Regions from separate parts of the Aminipila terrae genome, predicted to be linked through region 2. Evidence: riboswitches for the same ligand, from Rfam matches in the RefSeq annotation. Region 2 holds a riboswitch; each other region holds the start of a gene.
The links. A riboswitch is a leader RNA that binds a small molecule or an ion and turns the genes downstream of it on or off. The one in region 2 is predicted to bind cobalamin.
Positions count from the first base shown of each region.

Region 1: it holds a riboswitch for cobalamin, as region 2 does, so the genes downstream of both, Ami3637_RS17020 (immunoglobulin-like domain-containing protein) here and Ami3637_RS02495 (enhanced serine sensitivity protein SseB C-terminal domain-containing protein) in region 2, are expected to answer to the same signal.
Region 3: it holds a riboswitch for cobalamin, as region 2 does, so the genes downstream of both, Ami3637_RS08915 (PQQ-binding-like beta-propeller repeat protein) here and Ami3637_RS02495 (enhanced serine sensitivity protein SseB C-terminal domain-containing protein) in region 2, are expected to answer to the same signal.
Region 4: it holds a riboswitch for cobalamin, as region 2 does, so the genes downstream of both, Ami3637_RS02035 (DUF2292 domain-containing protein) here and Ami3637_RS02495 (enhanced serine sensitivity protein SseB C-terminal domain-containing protein) in region 2, are expected to answer to the same signal.

Region 1 is NZ_CP047591.1:3,508,763-3,512,361, reverse strand. Features, by position in the region: gene Ami3637_RS18870 (ATP-binding cassette domain-containing protein) at 164-715, shown strand; cobalamin riboswitch at 815-1,014, shown strand; gene Ami3637_RS17020 (immunoglobulin-like domain-containing protein) at 1,271-3,599, shown strand, end outside.
Region 2 is NZ_CP047591.1:537,891-541,489, reverse strand. Features, by position in the region: gene Ami3637_RS02505 (DUF4430 domain-containing protein) at 1-194, shown strand, start outside; gene Ami3637_RS02500 (S-layer homology domain-containing protein) at 401-1,468, shown strand; cobalamin riboswitch at 1,582-1,793, shown strand; gene Ami3637_RS02495 (enhanced serine sensitivity protein SseB C-terminal domain-containing protein) at 1,971-2,708, shown strand; gene Ami3637_RS02490 (UvrD-helicase domain-containing protein) at 2,830-3,599, shown strand, end outside.
Region 3 is NZ_CP047591.1:1,862,658-1,866,256, forward strand. Features, by position in the region: gene Ami3637_RS08905 (hypothetical protein) at 1-704, shown strand, start outside; gene Ami3637_RS08910 (hypothetical protein) at 714-1,091, shown strand; cobalamin riboswitch at 1,490-1,702, shown strand; gene Ami3637_RS08915 (PQQ-binding-like beta-propeller repeat protein) at 1,914-3,599, shown strand, end outside.
Region 4 is NZ_CP047591.1:434,610-438,208, forward strand. Features, by position in the region: gene Ami3637_RS02030 (InlB B-repeat-containing protein) at 1-1,441, opposite strand, end outside; gene Ami3637_RS02035 (DUF2292 domain-containing protein) at 1,553-1,711, opposite strand; cobalamin riboswitch at 1,914-2,137, opposite strand; gene Ami3637_RS02040 (Tad domain-containing protein) at 2,261-3,367, opposite strand; gene Ami3637_RS02045 (coiled-coil domain-containing protein) at 3,374-3,599, opposite strand, start outside.

The DNA.
Region 1 (3,599 bases), 540 kb from region 2:
ACATGTCAAATTCGGATATGTACCGGAAAAGACTATTATACAAGATTTCTCTGCAAAAATAAAACCTGGGCAGAAGTTGCTATTGTTGCCCCACTGGTGCAGGTAAAACTACCATTATGAACTTGTTAATGCGGTTTTATGAATTGGATGCGGTGAAATACTGTTGGATGGAACACCAATCAGCCAGGTACCACGGGAGAATGTACATCAGCAATTCTGCATGGTTTTACAGGATTCATGGCTGTTTGAAGGCACAATAAAAGAGAATATTATTTACAGCAAGCAGGGCATCACAGAAGAACAGGTGGTGAAAGCCTGCAAAACCGTGGGTTTGCATCATTTTATCAAAACCTTGCCTGAGGGATATGATACGATATTAAACGATAAGGCCAGTCTGTCAGAAGGACAGAAACAGCTTATTACTATTGCCCGGGCAATGATACAGAACGCACCGCTGCTGATTTTAGATGAAGCAACCAGTTCAGTAGATACCCGTACGGAGCGTATTGTTCAATCTGCAATGGATCAGCTGACGGTTGGCAGAACTTCTTTTGTCATTGCCCACAGGCTTTCCACCATTAAGAATGCAGACTTGATTCTTGTGATGAAAGACGGGATATCATTGAAAGTGGTAATCATAAAGAGTTGCTTGCACAGAGTGGATTCTATGCAGAGCTTTATAACAGTCAATTTGAATCAGCAGCATAAATTTTAATCCTTGTTCTTATGAATTAGAAAAATGGTGTCAATACCCAGGGTGTTGACACTAATTCTATTTAATGGTAGTATTTTAGATAATAACATTCTTAAAATAATTTAATAATCATTTTATGTTCCGTTTTAATTGGTAGCATACCAAATTAGGATGGCTAAGAGGGAAGCAGGTGAAAGACCTGCGCGGTCCCGCCGCTGTAAACGAGGAATTTTTCTTAAAATACCACTGAGAGAATCTTGGGAAGGTTAGAAAAGTGATGATACGTGAGCCAGAAGACCTGCTTAAAATGATAGAACCAGTATTCCGCGGGAAATCGGCAATACGGATTAATAGATGGATATTTATGTGAAATATATCTTTGTTTTTGCAGTAAAAACGGACTGTAGTATTTTTTATACTACAGTTTTTTTTGTCCAAAAACATATTAGTTATGTGGCTGGTTGATTTGCTTTTCTCGGGAGAATACAGGTTTTATCTGATCAGAAAAATAACGCATTATGCGATGATATAGATAAGAATAATAGAAGGAGAGAAGAGAAAGCGATGTTTTTTGAAATGAATAAAGTAAAAAAAGCTCTAGTGATTATATTAACCATTGCCATAACTTTTACGGGCTTTTGTATACCAGAAGCAGGTAACCTAAATGTGTATGCAGATGAAGTCACAGCGGGCAGCTCTGGTAACAACAGTAAACCTTCAGCAGGCGACGGGAGCAAAGAAAATCCCTATGTCATAAAGAATGCGGATGAGCTGTCATGGTTTTCAGAGGAGGCTAACAAAACTCTAACACTATGTGCCGTTCTGGGTGAGGATATTAATATGGGTGGGGAAAGCCGCCCTTGGAAACCAATTGGTACAGGCCTTGATAGTCAAAAGCCCTATACTGGAGTCTTTGATGGGAAGGGTCACACTGTTAGCGGCATCTATATCAATTGTGAAGGAAAATACCTTGGCTTTTTTGGAAACCTGGGTTCCGGTAGCACTGTGAAAAACCTCACAGTAAAAGGGAGAATTACCAATAGTGCTACCGGTGCTACTTATACGGGCGGCATCGCTGGATGCGCCAATGGTGGCAGCCAGATTGTAAATTGTGCCAATTATGCTGATGTGAGTGTAAAGGGTGGAACTACTGTAGGTGGGCTTGTTGGCGGTACAGAGGGTAATTCTAACTCTAATATTAAGATATTGGGCTCTCTCAATTCAGGATCCGTGTCAGGAAAGAGGATGGCAGGCGGTATCATTGGAGTCGCTAAGTTTGTGGATGTTAGTTATTGTTATAATAACGGAGATATTAGCACTTCAAGCTCTTATGTTGGTGGTATTTTAGGTTCTACATCTAGCAGTTCTAAATCTAATTTGCAGAAGAGCTACAATATTGGAAATGTTTCAGGAACAACCAATGTAGGTGCATTGGCAGGAGACTCCAGTGGTATTGTTTCTAATGTAAGTAACTGCTATTGGCTGGAAGGTTCAGCAGAAAAAGGCTTTGGAGGTACAGCTTCAGTTTCAGGTACTAATGCAGTTAAGGCTGCTGCAGACATGAAAACGGCAGACTTTGTTACGTTGATTAATGGGGAAAATTCTCCACAGGAATCTAAGTTCATAGCTGTTGAAGGAGAATATCCTGTACATCAGTGGCAACAGCCAGAGATGAGTGATGAAGATGCAGTGGCAGCAGCAGCGGACGCTTTAACTATGGATACTTCAAATCCAGTAAAGATTAATCTAACCCTTCCATCCACAGGAATCAATGGTACAGCCATTTCATGGAAGTCAGGAAATGAAGCAGTTGTTTCCCATGAAGGTGTTATTAATCCTCCTGATGCAGATACAAAAGTTACTTTGACGGCTACTGTATCTAAGAATGGAATACAGAAGACAAAAGATTTTGTTTTTACAGTAGCAGCCGGAAGTGAAAGCCAGGATAAAGAAACAATAGATAAAGCTATTCAGATTTTGTCTAATAACATGATTCCAAAGAATGGTACAGATACAAATTTTATTACTTTTGTAAATAAAACCTTGGAAAAAAACAATATTACAGGGGTAACGGTTCAGCTTATAAATACAGGTACTCCTGCAAGAGCGGATGTGGGAAGCATCGGAACCAATGGAGATATTACATACTTTTATCAGGACCCGTCAACACTGGGTTACAGTACTGCATTTGTTTTCATAAATGATATTAAGATGACTCTCTCTAAAGGAAATGTCAGCAAAGAGATTACGGTAAAAGCAAGGTTGGATTGGGATGAAAGTAAAGTCAAAGACTGGTTGAATAAAGCTGTGCTTGATACAATTGGCTGGGAAAGTATAAAGGAGACTAATTCTGATCAACAGGCTGTTACGGATTCTTTAAGCCTGCCGGTACGTAAACGGGATACAAAAGATAATCTACTTGCAAACCTGACGTGGAGCAGCAGCGATACTGGGGTAATACAAATTGCCAAAGGTGAGATTGGCGGTAACCTTCCAGTAGTGGCAACCGTTAAGCGTCAGGCAGAGGATCGGGAAGTTGTTCTTACGCTTTCTGCAGAGAGTACAAAAGCGCTGGGAATTACCAGTACAAAAACCATCACCTTGAAAGTAAAGGGGGATGGTAAATCTCTATCTGAACAGGGAAAAATGCAGGCCATGCTTGACAAGCATTATACGGAAGGATGCCTGACTCTGGTTTCCACAGGTGAGAAGGTTACAGGACCAGTTCGGGGAGATGTAATGATACTAAAGCATTCCAGAGACTGGTTTGATACTGAATCTGGACTGGAGTTTGATTCAAAGATTACAGATCCTAACTCTGAGAGCAGTACACGGCGTAATTATGATTTTACCGCTACAATTTCTGATTCAAAGTATGCTGATTCTGGATATCCCAGAATCAATG
Region 2 (3,599 bases):
ATGGTGTTTACATAAGAGGAATTAATGGGCTGTCTGAATTTGACAGGGGCAATCAAAGTGGATGGATGTATCGGGTAAACGGAAAGTTCCCAGGACATTCAGCTGCTCTGGAACGAGTCTACCAGAATGATTATGTGGAATGGCTTTATACAAAGGATTTAGGACGTGATGTTGGGGGTATATTCCTGGAGTAGAAGGGAGTAAAGGTTCTATAACAGGAGGAACACAAAAAAATACCAATAATGTCACAGTTACAACTACAGCCACAGCAACTCTGAATGATACAACAAACGAAGCGAAGGCTGTTTTAAAATCAGATGATATAACCAAGGCACTAAAAGAATTACAGGATAAAGTAAAAAGTGCGCAGAAAGACGGAAAAACTGAAGTTGTACCAGAATTGAGAATAGACGTAAATTCAGACAGTAAGGCTTCATCAATAGAAACAATTATACCTAAGTCTTCAATAGTTACCCTGTCAAATGGTTTTGTGGAGGCAATCACTTTAAATACGGTCATAGGTGAAATAACTTTTGATAAAGATATTATAAAGGGCCTGACTAAGAATGTGGAAGGAGATTTGAGCATTAGTGTGGCAAAAGCAGAAGAAGGAAGTGCTACGGCTAAGCTATCATCTGCAACCGATGAAGTCAAGGCAAAATTAAAAGGCAGACCCGTGTATGAATTTACCGCTCGGAACGGAAGTCAGACCGTTTCTCAACTGGGTGGAACAGCCACTGCCACTCTTCCATATATTCTTGGAAATGGTGAAAAAGCAGAAGGTGTTGTGGCGTATTGGTTAAATCCTGATGGAAAGCTTGAAATTATTAAAAATGGTCACATGACAGATGACAGCAAGTATTTTGTTATGGAAAATAATCACTGGTCCACCTATGTGATTGGTTACAATGAAATAAAATTTGCTGATACTATTAATCATTGGGCGAAAAACAAGATTTTATATCTGGCAGCCCGAGATATCGTTAAAGGAAAAAGTGACACAGTATTTGCACCAGACAGCAATATAACAAGGGCAGAGTTTGTACAGATTCTTGCTAACATGAGTGGAGCTGATTTGAGTAAATACACTGGTTCAAAATTTAAAGATGTATGGGAAAATGCATGGTATGCAAATGCTGTGGCATGGGCAGTTGAAAATGGCATTGCAGGTGGTACAGGAAACGAGAAATTCTCACCATGTGCAAATATTACAAGGCAGGATATGTCTGTAATGATTTCAAAATATGTCGCCAGTATTTCTAAGAAAACTCTTCCAGAAACGAATAAAGCCTTGAAGTTTGCTGATGATTATGAGATAGCCAGCTATGCAAAAGATGCTGTTACGGTCATGCAGAAAGCAGGTATCATAAACGGAGAGAAGAATAACTTAGGATCATATAACTTTAATCCAAAGAACAAGGCAACCAGAGCAGAAGCAACTGCCATGATTGCAAATTATATGAAGTAATCATTTTAAACACCTTAAGCTTGTTTTATCAGACTTAGGGTGTTTCTTCTCTCTTCTAATTGACAAAGGTAAAATTTGTTGATAATATGAAATAAATAGGGAAAAGAGAAATTAATAAATAATGTAATTTATGTTCCGTTAACAGTTGATGCTGTTAATGGCTAAGATGGAACTCCGGTTAGAATCCGGGACGGTACCGCCGCTGTAAGTGAGGAGTCCGAGCCGCAGCTCTTTAGAAAGAGCAGTCACTGAGTGAAAACTTGGGAAGATTGGCAAAGGGTGATGATACATAAGTCAGAAGACAAACATAAATTGAATATACTTCGGTAAGGGTGAAGGCTTGCTTATATGCTGCAATTTTAGCATGTATAGAGCCCATTAAAACATATACAGTTAAAAACGGAACTGTGACTTTATTAGTCACAGTTTTTTTGTAATCGTATATAAATTAATAATATTAAAGATGAGGTTTGAATATAGGAAAAAAGGGAGGAAGGATAATATGCTGGAAAGCAAAACACAACTGATGGATTTCTTTAAAAAGCTGACACAGGAAAGATCTCTTAAAACGGAGATGGAATTTTATAAAGAACTCAATGAAACGATGCTATGGGTACCTGATGTTTCTTCTGGGCATGGAAACAACAAGAAGACTTTTGCTCTGTTAATGACTGCAGATGGAAAAAAATTAATTCCAGCTTTTTTACATAAGAAGTCAAATTTGGGCAGATTTAAAGAAGAGCAATTGATACAAATACCCTATAACAAGCTTAAATATATTATAATCGATGCTGAACCAGAGATAAATGGAATTGCCATTGCTCCTTATGAAGAAAACATAGTTCTGGACAAAAATTTAATGGATATAATAGATTCCCAGGCAACAGGAATGAATGTTCGAAGAGAAGAATATACTGGGCAAATGAGCCTGAGAATGCCAGACAGTGTACCCAGCGGAATGACATCAGCCTTAAAACGGTTTTTTGAAAGAAGTCTTGAGGTTGAGGCTGCCTGGTTAATGAAAGTCATGGGAGAAAATGCATATGGAGAGCATTGGATGCTGCTCATTGATTTTTATGGGGAAAAGAAGGAACTGTTCCCAAGAGTTGCAGATATAATGAAGGGATACATGAAACAAGGGGAGATGTTCGAACTTGTTCAAAAGACCAAAGATCTTATCGTTAAAGAAATAGAACCAGCAAGGATATATAACCGAGTGAGTAATAAAAATTTATTTTAACCCAGAATCAGGATAAAAATATAATTAGTTGTTGAAATATCCAAAAATTCTTTATAGAATAAAAGAGACTTAAATAAAACAAAAAAGATTAAGTTAAGCAAATGTAAAGGTTAGGTTGGATATGAAATGGACTGAAAAGCAGGCCGAAGCCATCGGGCTTAGAAATAAAAATATGCTGGTTGCGGCGGCGGCAGGTTCTGGTAAAACTGCTGTTTTAGTTGAAAGGATTAAACAATTAATCATAGATGAAGGTGTTTCTGTCAATGAGATGCTGGTAGTCACCTTTACTAATGCAGCAGCAGCAGAAATGAGAGAAAAAATCGTTCAGGCTGTAACCTCTGAGATTGAAAAGAATTCAGGAGATACAGCTTTTTTGCGTAGGCAGTTGAACATAATATATAAGGCCAATATCAGCACTTTCCATGCCTTTGCACTGGAAGTTATACGAAGATTTTTTCATGTGATTGGAATTGATCCTGATTTTAAGATCTGCGATGAAGCTCAACAGATCATACTTCAGGCAGATGCAATGGATGAGCTGTTTGAAGAAATGTTTGAAAAGGATAATGTTGATTTTACAACGTTCTTGAACAATTATGCTTCCAGCAAAAATGAAAATGCAGTAAAAGAAATGATACGGGAAGTATTCCAGACTATACAAAGTGTACCCGAACCGTGGGAATGGCTTGAAAATAGTGTAGAAAATTTAGCCATGGATGAAGAAAATTTTTTACAATCCGGTTTATTCAAAGAGATAAAGGAATATGTAGAAAAAGAACTTTTTTATGCCAGAACAAACTACGATAAATCTATTGAAATTTTTGAAGAAGCGGGAGCAGTAAAGTTTGCGGTAAAGTGCAGGGAAGACTTAGCAGCTATTGATGAAGCCAT
Region 3 (3,599 bases), 1.3 Mb from region 2:
TTGAGTATGGAAGAGAAATCGATAAGACAATTACACATAAAAATATAGAGAAAAATGGAATCATTACGTATGATGCAAAGAGCGGTATCACTACAGTGAAATTAAACGGTAGGAGTAAAAGGTATGGAGTTTCCCTTGGAAATGCTCAGATAAAGAACAACAGAATGATTGTGAATCGGGAGCAGGTTTGGTACGATTTAATAGGAAAGACATATCATTCTCCAGATGGGGGAACATGGTATGCGGATAAAACAAGTCCGATATTTGGAGGAGTATGGCAGTGCGTTTATTTGCCGAAAGATATTGCTAATGATTTATATTTAATAACGGAGGGCACACATATTGAAAAGGTTCTGTATGATAAAGCAGCAGGAGCGTGGGATGCAGGAACTGCGGCCGCTTTATCAGGATTTTGTACTTGGGTATACACAGAATATGGTGTTACTATATCCGTTGCCAGGGCTAGTTTTCTGGCAGGAGCAATTGTTTGCTGCTATGATCTTTCAAAAGCTTGGGAAAGAGACTGTTTTCGAGAGGCAGTCATGCAGTGTGGTGACAATGAATTTGTAAGAATCTCTTTTATAATTACAGATGGTGGTATCGTAAATACATACAGAATTACAAAAGAGATTAAAGATGTGTACCGGTATCAGGGAACATTTAAACCGGGGTATTATGAAAGTTATTCTAAGGTAAAGAAGTAGGGGAGATATATGAAATACAGACGCAGATTGGACGTGGTTATTACTATTGTTGGTATATTTACACTAATTTTTTCCATGCTTGCTAGGAGGGGAGACGCACCGCAAACTTTTGCAAGACTGGGAATTAATATTAACTTTATATCATCGCTAATTCTGGGTAGTATACTTTTTTACTGGACTTTTGAAGCAAGAGCGTATAAAAGATCTTTACTGGAATCCATAGCATGTTTCCTATTAAGTATAAGTTCTTTTTTATTGGCAATCTGCAGTTATTATACAACATGGAAATTTAGTGATATTAGTTTGATGATCATTATTGTTCTGTCTATAGTAGCAAGCACTATTTTTTGGCAGTCGAGCATAGGAATAAAAAAATTGCAGGCATAAAGACTGATAAAGATTTAAATCAGAATTAAGGAGATAGGCTAAACTGCTTTAGACTTTCTTAGCAAGAGCTAAGGCTATTATAAAACTTATATATAATCAATAGATTAGAGAAGTAGAACGTTTTAGAGGATTGGCATACAATGAGTTAGAATAAGATTCGGATGCTGTAGGAAACATCATTATAATTAAAACTGTTGGAGGATGGTTATATAACCTTCCAACAGTTTTAATTTGTGGGCGGTATTTGATAAAAAATATAAGAAATATTTAATTAAGAATAATGTTGAAATATAGAAATTAAAGTGATATTATAGTTGGTGAAAATATAAATATTTACATTTTATATATAATTATGAAATTTCGACAATATTAAACAAATTTCGACAAGAAGAGCTATTCAATTAAATAAATATCTATGTCTGTCGGCGGGAGCCGGCAGCTAAGAGGGAAGCCGGTGAGAGTCCGGCACGGACCCGCCGCTGTAAACGAGGAGTTCCTGCCCATTCATTTGCGTGACGCAAATGTCCACTGAAAGCAAACAAAGCTTTTGGGAAGGAGGGCAGAAATGTGGATACGTAAGTCAGAAGACCTGCATGGATTGAAGAAGTAACCGGTTACGAGGTAAATGACCAGGGAATTGTATTTTAAATTCATTTTTTAAAATAAATTAAGAAAACAGTGAAAACGGACTGTGGCAGATTTGCTATAGTCTTTTTTTGTTGTCCAAAAGAGAAAGGGGGTGAGCATTATTAAAAAAAATATGGCAATTACGCCGTATAAATATTTGTTTTATTATCTAATATCAAAGGAGGAACAAAAGAAATGATAAAATTAAAGCTAAGAAAACCGTTAGCAACCCTTATGATTATAGCTATGGTCATGAGCATGGGGCTCACTGCATACGCTGCAGACTGGCCAACCTACCAGGGAAATGATATTCACAACGGGATTATCAATGCAGCACCAACCAACGGAAGTCCAAATGTCACACGTATTGATCTGCCGAAAAATGGATCCGGTTGGGATGGTGTGGATTCAGCAGCTGTTATGGAAACCAGAAATGGAAATACCTTTGCTTATATACTTTATGACGGATATAAAGTTGCAAATGATAAGGGTGGCGGCAGGCTAGCTAAAATAGACTGTTCGGCATCTACTCCACAGGTAGTATGGGAAAAGCAGATTACCCAGAGTTCAGGATTCCAACTATCCTCTCCTTACCTGGATACTGAAAACCGATGCATCTATGTGGGGGCATCCGGATTTAATCAGAAAGCAAATAACGATGAGCTGACATTGACTGGAGGAGCAATCACAGATTGGTCTGTATCTTCTGCAGGAACAACTTTGGAAAATGGTAAGGTTGTTGTTTCAGGTAACCAAACTGTTACTTTGACTCAGACAAATACTAATTTAACTAGTGGTGAGACTCATCGTTCTGCCACTGGCGTAAAAATCAACGGAAGCAATGTAAATATGATTATTACTGCTAAGCTTAACGGTACTACAGTAGGAAGTAAGACCTTAAACGCTTCTAACCTAATCGATGGACATTACTATCTGAATGATAATTTCCAATCTACGGCAGAATCTGCTGTAAATACAGGGACAAATAATACGCTGGAATTTACCTATGAAATTTCAGGAAATGATAGCAATACTGTGGAGATTGAATATTGCCAATTGTATGAACAGAACAGTTCTATTACAAAAGTAACAAATATTGACGAAGAACCTACTACAGAATTGTCTTTAGCAGTGCCAAACAATGCACAGATCAATACTCCTATAGTAAAGAATGGGGATTATCTGTATTTCGGAACATGGTCAGGAAATGCAGGAACATATTATCAGTATGACATGGATAATAAGGAGTTAAAAGAATTTAATCCGGGTAATGGCGGTTTTTATTGGGCTGGTGCTGTTGTAGATGGAGATTATGTTTACTTTGGTGGAGATAAAGGTTTTCTGTATGCTCGTCCGGTAGGTGATGATTTTGATAATACTTCAGAAGGAAGTGTTGTTAATTTATCCACTATAGGTGGAGTGGAATCAGGGAATGTGCGCAGCACTATTTCACTAGTAGACGGACATCTTTACTTTACTAGCCAGGGTGGTTATTTATGGAGCTTTACTCCGGGAGCAGGAACACCAACATTAGACTGGAAAGCTAAGCTAGCAGGAACTTCTACTTCTACTCCAACGGTAGTAGGAGATAATATTTATGTAGGGTACTACAGTGGATTTAGTGCTGGAGGCGTTCAGAAGGTAGCAAAGGCTGGAAATCACCAGGTTTCTAACGTAGCAACACCGGGACCAGTACAAAGCTCTGTATTGGTATATACAAACGGTGGCGTAGATTACCTATACTTTAATACAAATTCTGGAACTGGAGCAGGATATTGTTTCAATGGAAGTAACGGAGCAAAAGTATGGCAGACACCGGGAGATACCTATGCATTGCAGGGTATGGCTTCCAGTGGTGGCGTGCTGACTTTTGGAAATGAT
Region 4 (3,599 bases), 100 kb from region 2:
ATACAGGTAACTCTGCTCCCTGCGCCCATCTATTAGTACTTTCAGCCGTATCCCCACTAGTATTAAGCTGATATGCTATATACCCGTATTTTAACTGGGCTTCTGTACATTGTTCCTTAGAATAACAGTTGGTCACTGCTCCTTCTGGTGAAACTCCGGATACATGATCTCCTGTACCAGTAAAGCTTCCTAAAGACAAACTGTTTTTTACTTTCCCTTTTCCATTTATACCTCCAACGTAATTTACTCCACTGATGTTTCCTTTATTTAAACAATCCTGTGCAAGTCCATAATTAAGACCTGCAACTCCCCCGATAAAGTTTTTATTGCCTGAAACATCTTTATTATTAATGCATAAAGTGGTATAACCCGTCGCGCATCCAGCAATACCTCCCACATAGCTTCCTCCATCGGAAATCACTACGTTACTGGTACATCTGGTAATATCAGTACAGTTTGCATACCCAATGATTCCCCCTATATAATCACCGCTGCATTTTATACTTCCACTCACCGCCAAATCTTTTACTTCACCATTTAGCGTATATCCAAATAATCCCTGATAACTGTCGCTGGTAACGATATTTAAACCATCTAATGTATGATTTTTCCCATCAAAGGTTCCCGAAAATGGTGTTTTTTCTGTTCCGGCAGGCTTCCATCCCAGAGATAGGGTTATATCTTTTTCCAAACGTACTGTATCTTCGTCAAAATCCACAGAAACCGCTTCTCCTGTGGTATTTTTAAATTTACCATTTACTAAATCAGAGAATCTGTTAAGTTCCTCCGTTGTACTGATTGTAAAAGTACTTCCTTTTTCATATAGCTTGTTTACATCATAATCACTAATAGAAAAAGTTCCTGCACTCTCCATTAAAGTCATCATAAGTGGCTCTATGGCTGCTGTTGTTGTAGCATCTGTTACAGCACTGTCAGTGGTCACCTCAGTTTTACTATCTGTAACTGCACTTCCAGTAGTTTCGCCAGTTTTTGTGCTATCCGTTACAGCACTATCGGTAGTTTGACCTGTTTTCGTATCATCCGTGGTCTTACTATCAGTTGTTTCTCCTGTTTTCGTATCACCCGTAGCTGCACTATCGGTAGTTCCACCTGTTTTGGTATCACCCGTGGTTGTACTGTCAGGGTTTCCTCCCGATTTCGTATCACCCGTGGTTGTACTGTCAGTTGTTCCTTCTGTTTTCGTATCACCCGTGGTTATACTGTCAGTGGTTTTTCCTGCTTCCGTACCACCTGTAGCGGCACCATCCGTTATAGTGCCATCGCTGTTTTCTTTTGCTGTCGCCTGACTTTCGGAAACTGAGTTTCCTGTAGCCTGACTAACCGAATTCAACTCATCTCCTGCATAAGCAATCGCTGTAAACTGCGATATAATCATAGTCATGCAGAGAATTGCGCATAAAAAATTCTTTCTTTTTGTCAATTCAGTCTCTCCTCTCTAAAAACTTCAATAATAATAAATAAAAAAGGTCCTTTACTATAGTTTTTTACTATAATAAAGAACCTCCAGTTTTCTGGTCAGCTCTAACCATAATTACAATTTTATACTTCTCCTGACTTCTTCCAGCCGTATAGGCTTCCCATCGTTGATTATGACTTTTATCTCTCCAAAACCGATTTGATGAATAATCTTCAGCAGTTTTTGTTCCTGCTCATTTGGAATAACATTTTTCTTTTCTGCCTCTACTGACATTTCTTTTTCCTCCTGCATTTACTAACATTAGATTATTTCTCATCAATCCCACTTTTATGTTTATCCCTTATATACAGCAGTTACTGCTACATATTTTTTCTGATTAAATTCACATAAAAAAAGCTGTAGCATTATTGCTACAGCCCGTATTTCTGTATAATTTTAATCATTTGTATTACAAGAATTGCCGAATACCCGTCGGATTCTGTCTTCATTTTAAGCAGGTATTCTGGCTTACGCATTATCATCCTTACCAAGCCTTCCCAAGAAATTACTCAGTGGCTCACCCATTTATCTTTGTATGACAGGCAGGACTCCTCGTTTACAGCGGCGGGACCGCGCAGGACTTGAACCTGCTTCCCTCTTAGCTATCCGCCAAAATCCCCTTAGATTCCAGCGAACAGAACATAAAATGATCTATTAAATTTCACCACAATCATGTTATCATTGATTTTCCTCTACGTCAACACCCTGAAGAAATTTTATGTAAAATAACAGTTTAAGTTGTCGAAAAATGTTTTTACTGAACTAACTGATATAAATTCGTTTCTATTCCACCAATCTGGTTATTGTAAAAGGGACACTCTGGGCGGCCTGGGAACTGTATGTTAGATTTATCCCTCCATCACAGGTCACCAAATCTCCAACAATAGACCCATAAAAAATACCACTGTTACCATTTAGTCTTACTGTGCCTTTCGGGGCATAAAGAATTCCTGTCACATCACCACTGCCACCATTAAATGTGATATTTCCGTTCATTGAGTAAAAGCATACCGAATCTGACGCATTCATGCTTACGTTACTACCGTTAAATGTCATATCTCCAGTTGCTAATATACTTCCATTAGAATGAATCCCACTACCGTTTATAGTGAGATTTCCATTAATAAACACCGTAGAATAGACGGAAAGCATGGCATTTAGCTGCTCAGCTGACATGGTATACTGATTACTGCTAGCTTTAAAGGATGCACCAAAAACATTGATTAAAGTACTTTGATTAACCGTAGTTGCCAGAGTTAAAACATCAGAAAAATCAGGCATAGAGACATACGGAGAATTTTCTATTTTCCCTGATGAAGCATTAACCTTGGCATCAATAGTATTTACAGCAGTAACAACTCCAGTTACCGTGGCAGCATTTTTTATGCTATTATTAGAGTGAACATTGCCATCAATTATGTTCTGTCCTTTAAACTGCAATAAATCCATTTCACTACCAGAGAATAGTGCATACTTAAAAGGTCCAAAAACACTGCTGCACTCCGCTGCTGCACTTACAGACACTTTTGTATTATCTTCTCTTTTGAATATTTTTGCAAAAGTATATTCAACCGGATGGCTGGCAGTTATTCTTATCCTCTTATTTGAATTCACAAATTCTATTTGGTCAATTTCCTCTTCATCAAATCCATTTTCCTCAAAATACATAATCGACTTTTGTTTTGCCGCTACAATACTGTCTGGCAATTCCTGTGCCCCTGCAAGGCAGGCAGCATCTACTGCGCTCTGAAGCTGCTGCTTTTCTAGTGCAACTCTTCCCACATCAATTACTATTGCTGTAAAGGCCATCAGTACAGTAATAAATAATGCCACCATAATGGTAACTGAACCTTGTTCTTCTCTGTACCCACAATACTTAAAAACATTCATGAGCCATCACACTTCCATTTCATGCTCTTCAGTTTTTTTGATATCATTGGACTTACTTAGCGCTTTCAGCTTTATTTCCAACATAGCAAGATTTGAATTTGCCTCACTAAGTTTTTGTTCTACAATAATTTTTTCCATTGTAATATCAGATTTTTCATTAATAAACTGTACTATCTTTTTAGTATTCTCCTGCAATTCTTTTTCCATCAAATTGTTGGCATTTAATATCTTT